Regions from separate parts of the Bacillus sp. LQ16 genome, predicted to be linked through region 1. Evidence: a T-box and tRNA genes for the amino acid it is inferred to sense, from the RefSeq annotation. Region 1 holds a T-box; the other holds one or more tRNA genes.

Region 1 (5,515 bases):
TGCTAATTAAACCAGCTATAATGGTAAGTAATTTACGATGTTTCATGCCAGCAATAATTAAAAAAATGCCGACGATGAATTCGCATAACATTAAAGTAAGAGCTAAAATCATCCAAGTTAATATTCCAAACACTTCTGTATTACCTCCGATTTGTAGGTTGCTAAAAAATATTATATATAGAATGAATCACCTACAGACATGAGCTCCCAGAAGATAACACCTAATATTCCAATGGTAAAAATAATGAATCCCATATTACGTATACTTTTAATTTTGGCTTGTACTCCACTTACCCCTGCTAATAATCCAGTTAAAGAAAATAGGGTCCAGTAAAGAGCAGTTGGAATCGGGAAAATTGTATCGATATGAATCCCTACACTTAAAAGAACAAAAGGTAGTGTGACAAAGGATAGGCTAAGTAGCCCCATTAAACCAACGAGTAATTTCCGATATTTAATCCCCGTTACTATTAAAAAAATACCACCAGCAATCCCGCATAGTAAGAGAAGTGGCGTGAAAAGCATCCAAATAATACTGAACATATGTAAACTCCTTTATGTGAATTAAGTTATATTTTACTACATGAGGTTTATTTTGGATATTATTAATGAGTATATATAAATTGAAGGAAATGGGTAATAACGATACGGATTATCAAAAACGCTAACCGCAGAAGAGTTTGAAGTTATGATAAAAGAGTAAAGAGAGGTATCGCGATGATACCTCTTTTTAACTCAAGAATGCCAACATGTTATTCATAATATGAAATAACATAGCTGGAATAATGGACTTTGTTTTTTTACATAAAATGGCCATTAATAATCCCATAAAGAAAGTAATTACCATTACCCCAAGTGAGTATGTATGAGCGATACCGAAGAAGAAACTTGTTACGATGGCTGCAATCCAAAATGGAAAGCGTTCTGAGAAGAAGCGAAGTATAAAACCACGGAAAATAAGTTCTTCAAAAATGGGTGTGAGTATTGCAAAGCTGAGAAGTAATAATATTTGATATTGCTTAAAGACGTCTAAGCTTAGTGCGGAAGATTGCTGCTTTGTTGCGTCTTGGAACACATAATTTAACAAGATGTAATTGAGTATGATGTTGATAACGAAGAAAAGAAGTAAGTATACGTATGTGCGCCATTCTTTCAGTGTTTTAAAGTTAAAAGATTTTAGTAGTAATTTTTTTGCGGGTTCGAATTTAAAAATGAAGAATAACAATACAGCTAGTTGTAATACGGTACTTGCAGTATTTGCAATAGATTCATACAGGGCAACTTGTTTTTTATCTGTAAGACCTGCTGTATAAATTGTTAATGGCATTGCGAGGAACACAGTAATAAGTCCAGTCCCAAAAAAGGCGAATAAAACAGAGCTAATAAATTGTCCCCATGACATCGAGTGTTTTTGTTCATTAGAAAGCTGTGTAGCGGGTTGCATTTGTAAAATCACCTCTTTTATATTTGTATATTTAATTATAAAGTAAAATGTTTTTGAATGTAATATTTAAATATTACATATAAAGTGAAACTTTAATCATTGGGGAGGTTCATCCCCCACTGATTATCAGCCCTCACCAATCGGGCTTTTACGGGCAGTTGATTCCCCACCTAACTTCCTCGTCTTTGCTGAATTTCGAGGTGGGGGTCTTACTGCCCGTTAATGCGGGATAAAGGTTTATTTTCCATAAAATAATAAAAGAGGTATCACCCTGTAGTGATGCCTCTTTCTCATTGATAACTATGTTCTGTCTTGTTATTCAATTTGGCTTGCTCTATTTGCAATTCACGCTCTACCAATCGATCTAATTGCTGAATAGCTTTAAGTGCTTTTTCATAAGAAATCGTTCTATAATGATGAGCTCCGCCTGGTTCTTCATCTGCTTCGTCTGCCCATTTAATAATGTTTTGAAGAGATGTTCTTTCAATTTCTTGTTCCACTAAGAAAGAATCTGTATGCAGAAGAATTGCGATAGAAATTTCTTTTGCTAGTTTTGGATGTTCTCCTAATCTAATAAGCAATTTATGTGCTCTTTCAGCACCTTTAATTGCATGGATATCATTCTTTTTATATAAGTCATAGTCCCATTCGCCGCCTGTGTACCACGTATGATGTCCGATATCATGAAGGAAACCGGCTTTTGTCGCAGCATCGACTGAGGCGTGATGCTTTTTGGCTAGGTGAAACGCATGGTAAGCGACAGCGATCGCGTGGACCATTCCAGAACGGTTTACGTATTTTTGTGTAATGTGATGTTTAAAAACTTGTTCAAGCGTAATACGGTGCATAAAACATTCACTCCTTTTATCTAATGATGTATACGAAGAAAAATCGATCGGTTTAAATGTATTTTGAACATTGTACTCCATCATAGTTCGTTAGTAAAGTAGAAATGTTTAGGAGAAGAAAAATTTTTTTCGTAAAAAAATCACCTTAGCTTATGCGAAGGTGATTTTCAAATTGCTTATTTTTTTAATCCTTGCTCTAGTGTTTCTAACATTTCGTGCTTTTCATTTTCATCAGCGTTTTTCCAAATGACTTCAAATAAAACGCCAAGACCTGGAAGCATTTTTTCTTCACCGCTTTGAATTGCATCGACAATTGTTTCTTGTAATTGATCTTGTGAATTACCAGATACATTCGCTAATACGGCACCGCGTAAATTAAAACTCATTGCTTTCACCTCTTCTTCAGAATTGAAACTGACGTTAGTTTTTGTTCTTTTTTATGTAAATATGTATGAAAAATAGGCTATAATGATAAGACAAGAAGAGAGGGAAATACATATTATGAAAAACATTGATTCAGTACAAAATCCGCGTGTAAAGCAGTGGAAAAAGCTGCAAACGAAAAAAGAACGCGATAAAAAAGGTTTATTTTTTGTAGAAGGATTTCACTTAGTCGAGGAAGCTCTGAAGGCAGGAATTGTAACAGAACTTATCGTTTCAGATCAGACAGACCTTCCGAAAGATTGGACAGTTAATGATGTGGAAATGTATATCGTGCCTGAGGCGATTGTAAAAATACTTCGTGAAACAGAAACGACGCAAGGTGTATTTGCTGTTTGTGAGAAGCATGAGAAAGAAGTAGCTCTTACTGATGGGAAATTCCTTTTATTAGATGGCCTGCAAGACCCAGGTAATTTAGGAACAATTATTCGTACAGCTGATGCAGCTGGTATTCACGCCGTTGTGCTTGGAGAAGGTTGTGTTGATGTTTACAATAGTAAAGTACTCCGCTCTACACAAGGTTCTATTTTCCACTTGCCAATTGTAAAAGGGAACTTAGAAGAATGGGTAGACAAGTTAAAAGAAAATAACGTTCCTGTATATGGAACAGCTCTTGAAAATGGAGTTCCGTATGGTGAAGTAACTCCGGCCGGAAGTTTTGCATTAATTGTTGGAAATGAAGGAAATGGCGTACGCCAAGAAATTCTTGCAAAAACGGATCAAAACTTGTATATTCCGATTTACGGCGGGGCAGAATCATTAAATGTTGCGGTTGCAGCAGGGATTTTAACGTATTATTTGCAAAGCCCGGTTGCGAACAAATAAAAAACTTCTTATAATAAGTTGAAGTACATTATATTAAAAGTTAAATAACGAAAAACGTTGATAGAGAAGAGTAGCTTACAAAATCGCCATATAGGGAGAGAGTGCCGTAGACTGAAAGCATTCTTATGGTAGACGGAAGTGAATTCACCTCTGGAGTTGACGCCAGGACCATGTATATGTAAAGGCGTTCCGGTCAGAATTGATCGTTATAACTAATGAGTGGGCAGACTTGTTCTGTCAATTTAGGGTGGTACCGCGAATTTACCTCGTCCCTTTTTGGGAGCGAGGTTTTTTTATTTTTAAAATTAGGAGGGTTCCAAAATGGAAGCACGTTTAAAAGAGCTAAAGCAAAAAGCGTTAGAGCTTATTGAAGAAGCGAAAGAGTTAAAGGGCTTAAACGACGTACGCGTAGCGTATTTAGGAAAAAAAGGTCCAATTACAGAAGTATTACGCGGCATGGGAAAATTATCAGCAGAAGAGCGTCCACGTATGGGAGCATTAGTAAATGAAGTACGTGAAGCGATTCAAACGCGTCTAGAAGACAAAATTGGTAACTTAGAAAAAGCAGTAATTGAAGCGAAATTAGCTACGGAAACAATTGATGTTACATTACCAGGTCGTCCTGTTGAAACAGGTTGTCACCATCCGTTAACAGCTGTTGTTGAACAAATTGAAGATGTATTCATCGGTATGGGTTATGAAGTAGCTGAAGGAACAGAAGTAGAAAAAGACTACTACAACTTCGAAGCACTAAACTTACCGAAAGATCACCCAGCACGTGACATGCAAGATACATTCTACATTACAGAAGAAACGTTACTACGTACACATACATCTTCTGTGCAAGCACGTACGATGGAAAATAATAAAGAAAAAGGCCCAATCAAAATTATCTGTCCTGGTAAAGTGTATCGCCGCGATGATGATGATGCGACGCATTCACATCAGTTCATGCAAATTGAAGGTCTTGTAATTGATAAAAACATTCGTATGAGTGACTTAAAAGGTACACTGCAAGTATTCGTGAAAAAGATGTTCGGTGAAGATCGTGAAATCCGTCTTCGTCCAAGTTTCTTCCCATTCACAGAGCCATCTGTAGAGATGGATATTTCTTGTATGATGTGTCATGGCAAAGGTTGCGGCACTTGTAAAGGAACTGGCTGGATTGAAATTTTAGGCGCAGGTATGGTTCACCCGAACGTACTTGAAATGGCTGGTTATGATTCAAAAGAATATCAAGGTTTCGCATTCGGTATGGGCGCAGAGCGTATCGCAATGTTGAAATACGGCGTAGATGACATTCGTCATTTCTATACAAATGATGTACGTTTCTTACAACAATTCAAACGAGCGTAAGGGAAGGAGAGGATAAATATGTTCGTATCATATCGTTGGTTACAAGAGTATGTAGATATTAAAGATGTAACAGCACAAGAACTAGCAGACAAAATCACGAAAAGTGGTATTGAAGTAGAAGGCGTTGAAGTATTAAATAAAGGTGTAAAAGGTGTTGTAGTTGGTCACGTATTAGAATGTGAAAAACACCCAGAAGCTGATAAATTAAGCAAATGCTTAATCGATATCGGTGAAGAAGAGCCAGTTCAAATTATTTGTGGAGCTGCTAACATTGCAAAAGGTTTAAAAGTACCAGTTGCAAAAGTTGGTGCTGTACTTCCTGGTAACTTCAAAATTAAAAAAGCAAAACTACGTGGTGAAGCTTCTCACGGTATGGTTTGTGCTCTTCAAGAGCTTGGCATTGATGGAAAGTTAGTTTCAAAAGAATATGCAGATGGTATCTTCATCTTCCCAAGTGACGCTGAAGTTGGTGCAGATGCACTTGAAATTTTAAACTTACACGATGAAGTACTTGAGCTTGGTTTAACACCAAACCGTGCAGATTGCTTAAACATGTTAGGTGTTGCATATGAAGTGGCTGCTATTTACGGGCGAGAAGTAA
Region 2 (5,515 bases), 1.5 Mb from region 1:
TTCAGAACGTCGTGAGACAGTTCGGTCCCTATCCGTCGTGGGCGTAGGAAATTTGAGAGGAGCTGTCCTTAGTACGAGAGGACCGGGATGGACGCACCGCTGGTGTACCAGTTGTTCTGCCAAGGGCATAGCTGGGTAGCTATGTGCGGAAGGGATAAGTGCTGAAAGCATCTAAGCATGAAGCCCCCCTCAAGATGAGATTTCCCATAGCGTAAGCTAGTAAGATCCCTGAAAGATGATCAGGTTGATAGGTTCGAGGTGGAAGCATGGTGACATGTGGAGCTGACGAATACTAATAGATCGAGGACTTAACCATATAATATGTAGCAAATGTTATCTAGTTTTGAGAGAATATAAAAAACTTGTTGACTTTTAAAGTAAATAAGTTATAATAATGATTGTCTCAAAAGAATAATGTCTGGTAATGATGGCAGAGAGGTCACACCCGTTCCCATACCGAACACGGAAGTTAAGCTCTCTAGCGCCGATGGTAGTTGGGACCTTGTCCCTGTGAGAGTAGGACGTTGCCAGGCAATATTATTCCGCAGTAGCTCAGCGGTAGAGCTATCGGCTGTTAACCGATCGGTCGTAGGTTCGATTCCTACCTGCGGAGCCATTGGAGAGCTGTCCGAGTTGGCCGAAGGAGCACGATTGGAAATCGTGTATACGTCACAAGCGTATCAAGGGTTCGAATCCCTTGCTCTCCGCCATAGGATTTATAATATTTGGCCCGTTGGTCAAGTGGTTAAGACACCGCCCTTTCACGGCGGTAACACGGGTTCGAATCCCGTACGGGTCACCACTTTGGAGGATTAGCTCAGCTGGGAGAGCACCTGCCTTACAAGCAGGGGGTCGGCGGTTCGATCCCGTCATCCTCCACCATATAAATTTTATATGAATAGTATTATCGCGGGGTGGAGCAGCACGGTAGCTCGTCGGGCTCATAACCCGAAGGTCGCAGGTTCAAATCCTGTCCCCGCAACCAAATGGTCCCGTGGTGTAGTGGTTAACATGCCTGCCTGTCACGCAGGAGATCGCCGGTTCGACCCCGGTCGGGACCGCCATTTTAATAAGGCTCGGTAGCTCAGTCGGTAGAGCAGAGGACTGAAAATCCTCGTGTCGGCGGTTCGATTCCGTCCCGAGCCACCATTTATTTCAATAAAATACGCCGGCTTAGCTCAATTGGTAGAGCAACTGACTTGTAATCAGTAGGTTGGGGGTTCAAGTCCTCTAGCCGGCACCATGTAAGTTTCGGAGGGGTAGCGAAGTGGCTAAACGCGGCGGACTGTAAATCCGCTCCTTCGGGTTCGGCAGTTCGAATCTGCCCCCCTCCACCATTTACATAGGGGCATAGTTTAAAGGTAGAACTGAGGTCTCCAAAACCTCCAGTGTGGGTTCGATTCCTACTGCCCCTGCCAAATATATTTACACAACATGGCGGTTGTGGCGAAGTGGTTAACGCACCGGATTGTGGCTCCGGCATTCGTGGGTTCGATTCCCATCAGTCGCCCCATTTTTATTTTAAAAATTACAAATAATTTAATTGATACTTACATATAATTAAGTAAGAATTCGATGGGCTATAGCCAAGCGGTAAGGCAACGGACTTTGACTCCGTCATGCGCTGGTTCGAATCCAGCTAGCCCAGCCATTTTTGCGGAAGTAGTTCAGTGGTAGAATACAACCTTGCCAAGGTTGGGGTCGCGGGTTCGAATCCCGTCTTCCGCTCCAATAAAATTTAATATGGCGGCATAGCCAAGTGGTAAGGCAGAGGTCTGCAAAACCTTTATCACCGGTTCAAATCCGGTTGCCGCCTTTTCTTTTGTGCCGATGTGGCGGAATTGGCAGACGCGCACGACTCAAAATCGTGTTCCTTCGGGAGTGTCGGTTCGACCCCGACCATCGGTATCATGAACGTCGTAAAAAACTCTATACAATTAGTATAGAGTTTTTTTTGTTTTCTTTTCATTACATGACAAAATAAGCACAAAAAGTGTACGGTGAGTAAACTGCGAAACATTAAAAGGATAAAAACAAACATTCAATTTTATCCTTTTAATTGCGGTATTTAGAGAGAATTTCTCCACCCTGGTGACATGAAGTTAAATCCGACACCACCAGTAGATATTAGTACATTATCAACGGTTAAGTTTGTAATTTCTAAAAACTTCTTTTTAAACTCTTCTCTGTTGTACTTATACATTGTTGAGTGGCACGCCCACATTTGCGTTGAAGTACTTAACCAGTCCCCTAATTCCTTCAATTCAGGAAACGCCTCAAATTGGATTGGTTCATCTTATTTCATGAATCTTACTTGATAGATAGTTGGGTTTAACTTCTCTCCTATTCCTTTAAGAGTATGTGTGTTTTTTTCGTTTGAATGTGTCATAATTCTCCCTTCATCTTTTCTTCAAATTTTTTCCTATTTTTATTATACAACAATAGAAAGTAATTATAGGAATATTATGGAAATAGGTATTGGCAATATAAAAAGACTCTAACAGAAATGTTAGAGTCTTTTTTGTTAAATTATATTATGTGATGCTAAAATTCGTAATAAACTTAGGAATTCATGTATAATATAACTTGTCGAAAGAACAAAATGATAGTGATTTATATTATGTCTGTAATATGAATCAAAAATGAACTTTTTATATTTCTTTTAAAAATGTGTTGAACACACATTATATTTCATATTAATATTTTTATGTAGATTTAAAACGAGAAAGAGAGTGGAAAGTATGGGCCGTAAATGGAACAATATTAAAGACAAAAAAGCATCAAAAGATGCAAATACAAGCCGTATATACGCGAAATTTGGACGTGAAATTTATGTGGCGGCAAAACAAGGCGAGCCAGATCCAGAATCAAACCAAGCGCTTAGAGTCGTATTAGAACGTGCGAAAACATACAATGTACCAAGAACAATTATTGATCGTGCAGTTGAAAAAGCAAAAGGCGGTTCAGAGGAAAATTATGACGAGCTTCGTTATGAAGGATTTGGACCAAATGGAGCTATGGTTATTGTAGATACACTTACAAATAACGTAAACCGTACTGCAGCAGATGTACGAGCTGCATTTAGCAAAAACAGTGGTAACATGGGTGTAAACGGTTCTGTAGCTTACATGTTTGATGCGACAGCTGTTATCGGCCTTGAAGGTAAAACATCAGATGAAGTTCTTGAAATTTTAATGGAAGCAGATGTAGATGCACGTGACATTCTAGAAGAAGAAGATGCTGTTATCGTGTATGCTGAACCAGATCAATTCCATTCAGTACAATCTGCACTTAAAGGTGCTGGTGTTGAAGAATTTACAGTTGCAGAATTAACAATGCTTGCACAAAGTGATGTTACACTTCCTGAAGATGCTCAAGTACAATTTGAGAAAATGGTGGATGCATTAGAAGATTTAGAAGATGTACAACAAGTTTACCACAACGTAGACTTAGGAGAGTAATACGATGAAAGCCCCTGTTCGCTTAACGAATAGGGGCTTTTTTTTATGAAGTTAATTAAGGTGATGAATTATTAAAGGTATTTTGGTGTAGATAGGGAATATGCTTATAGGGATATATGAAATAACCATTATTTCTAGGAGGCTCAGTATGGAACATAAGACACCAAAGCATATAGTTGCCGTAGCAGGTTATTTAACAAATGAGAAAAATGAAGTGTTATTAACAAAGGTACACTGGCGAGCTGATACGTGGGAAATGCCAGGAGGACAGGTAGAAGAAGGAGAAGCACTCGATCAAGCTGTCTGTAGGGAAATAAAAGAGGAAACAGGGTTAACGGTGAAGCCTATCGGAATTACCGGGGTTTATTATAATGCCTCTATGCACATTCTAGCTGTTGTTTTTAAAGTAGCATATGTGAGTGGCGAAATAAAAATTCAACCTGAAGAAATACAAGAGGCTAAATTTGTTGATTTAAATGAAGAGAACATAGATGAGTATATAACGCGTCCTCATATGAAATCCAGAACACTTGATGCAATGAGAGCAACACATTGTATTCCATATGAAACGTGGGAAGTACAGCCATATAATTTAATAGGAAGATTGTAAAGAAAAGAGTAGCTGATTTGAGATACATTCAAATCACTACTCTTTTTTGTATACTGTTTAAGAAAAAGGTCAAAATAATAATAGTGTTAGTATTGATTTATAGAACGTTTGTTCTTTATAATATATATGTTATATACATTAAGATTACTAGATAGTCAAAAGTATATATATTTGTAGATGATATAATTAAAGTGTAAAGTGAAAATATAATAGCCTTAAGGCTTACTCTGTTATTGGTTATTCGTGATTGAATATAATCTATATTCAATATTTCAGATGAATAGTAGATAAAAAAGGTCTGTGATACAATACTTTTTTACCCCGCTATTTGCCGGGAACGTGATTGGTGAGGGCTGATTAAAGTTTCACTTTATACCTTACAATGATGTAAGGTACGTGTAAGAGAAATCGATGGGATATTTTTTTACAACAATGTATTCTTAAAGTAAGAGTTATATGCTGTGTGGAAAAGAGGTGTTCAAGATGAAAGAACGAGTATTATCTAGGGTGAACTATCATCAAAAAGTTGCATTAAATCCAATGACTAAACTTTTTTATAAAGCCATTATATTATTATTATTGTTAAGTTGTACGTTATTATTCATTGGAAATGTAATGATTGAGAAAAGTGACATTAGTAAATTACATGTACCGGCTAATTTAGAGGTGCCAGAATCATTAACACATGCATTTATTGCGACAGAAGATAAAAGATTTTATCATCATAACGGTTTAGATTATATAGCAATTATTAGGGCCTCTGTTGAGAATATAAAGGCTGGTGGTGTCGTGCAAGGAGGAAGCACGATTACACAGCAGCTATCTAAAAATGCTTTTTTAACGAATGAGCGTACATTTTCTCGTAAGTGGAAAGAGATTTTTTATACGAAAAAAATTGAACGCACATTTACGAAGGATGAAATTTTAAAATTATATGTAAGTAACATTTATTATGGTGAAGGAGCATGGGGAATTGAAAAAGCAGCAAACCTTTACTTCGGTAAAAAGGTGAACCAATTAACGTTGGCTGAAAGTGCAATGATGGCTGCTGTAGTAAAAGCACCTGCTTATTACTCACCTGCCCAAAATTATGATAAAGCAGTAGAGAGACGAAATGTCGTTTTGAGACTAATGGAGAAAGAAGGCTATATAAGCCATGATGAGTATGTTCAAGCAGTTAGTGAGAAATTAGTAATTCGTCATGATATAAAAATAGAGCAGTCGATGTTAAATAGTGCGCGTAAAAAAGCAGTAAGTTAAGAGAAGTTCCTAAAGAGGAGCTTCTTTTTTTGAATAAATTGTGACAAATTGTGACACAATATCGTCACAATTATTGTGTTTTTGTAATTTATGTGAGCGTGTTCATTGCGTGACGTATATAAGTGTTGATATTATGTGTATTGTGTACAATGCTGTATACAGAATATGAAATTAAAGAGGAATG

Evidence for each region. The T-box of region 1 lies ahead of pheS (phenylalanine--tRNA ligase subunit alpha). A T-box ahead of a tRNA ligase gene usually reads a tRNA of that ligase, here a tRNA-Phe.
Region 2: it has a tRNA-Phe gene. The T-box ahead of pheS (phenylalanine--tRNA ligase subunit alpha) is inferred to sense a tRNA for this amino acid. The anticodon was not compared.

Annotation. Positions count from the first base shown of each region.
Region 1 covers NZ_CM173491.1:4,445,347-4,450,861, reverse strand. The annotation lists gene AC3EMB_RS22470 (ammonia permease) at 1-133, opposite strand, end outside; gene AC3EMB_RS22465 (hypothetical protein) at 172-543, opposite strand; gene AC3EMB_RS22460 (CPBP family intramembrane glutamic endopeptidase) at 731-1,444, opposite strand; gene AC3EMB_RS22455 (HD domain-containing protein) at 1,735-2,292, opposite strand; gene sspI (small acid-soluble spore protein SspI) at 2,469-2,678, opposite strand; gene AC3EMB_RS22445 (TrmH family RNA methyltransferase) at 2,761-3,558, shown strand; T-box leader at 3,607-3,835, shown strand; gene pheS (phenylalanine--tRNA ligase subunit alpha) at 3,880-4,914, shown strand; gene pheT (phenylalanine--tRNA ligase subunit beta) at 4,933-5,515, shown strand, end outside.
Region 2 covers NZ_CM173491.1:560,061-565,575, forward strand. The annotation lists rRNA gene AC3EMB_RS02805 (23S ribosomal RNA) at 1-316, shown strand, start outside; rRNA gene rrf (5S ribosomal RNA) at 418-533, shown strand; tRNA gene AC3EMB_RS02815 (tRNA-Asn) at 542-616, shown strand; tRNA gene AC3EMB_RS02820 (tRNA-Ser) at 619-710, shown strand; tRNA gene AC3EMB_RS02825 (tRNA-Glu) at 728-802, shown strand; tRNA gene AC3EMB_RS02830 (tRNA-Val) at 807-882, shown strand; tRNA gene AC3EMB_RS02835 (tRNA-Met) at 909-985, shown strand; tRNA gene AC3EMB_RS02840 (tRNA-Asp) at 989-1,064, shown strand; tRNA gene AC3EMB_RS02845 (tRNA-Phe) at 1,074-1,149, shown strand; tRNA gene AC3EMB_RS02850 (tRNA-Thr) at 1,168-1,243, shown strand; tRNA gene AC3EMB_RS02855 (tRNA-Tyr) at 1,254-1,337, shown strand; tRNA gene AC3EMB_RS02860 (tRNA-Trp) at 1,345-1,418, shown strand; tRNA gene AC3EMB_RS02865 (tRNA-His) at 1,438-1,513, shown strand; tRNA gene AC3EMB_RS02870 (tRNA-Gln) at 1,577-1,651, shown strand; tRNA gene AC3EMB_RS02875 (tRNA-Gly) at 1,657-1,731, shown strand; tRNA gene AC3EMB_RS02880 (tRNA-Cys) at 1,746-1,816, shown strand; tRNA gene AC3EMB_RS02885 (tRNA-Leu) at 1,827-1,908, shown strand; partial or broken gene AC3EMB_RS02890 (DUF3884 family protein) at 2,069-2,389, opposite strand; gene AC3EMB_RS02895 (YebC/PmpR family DNA-binding transcriptional regulator) at 2,742-3,461, shown strand; gene AC3EMB_RS02900 (NUDIX hydrolase) at 3,610-4,071, shown strand; gene AC3EMB_RS02905 (transglycosylase domain-containing protein) at 4,555-5,331, shown strand.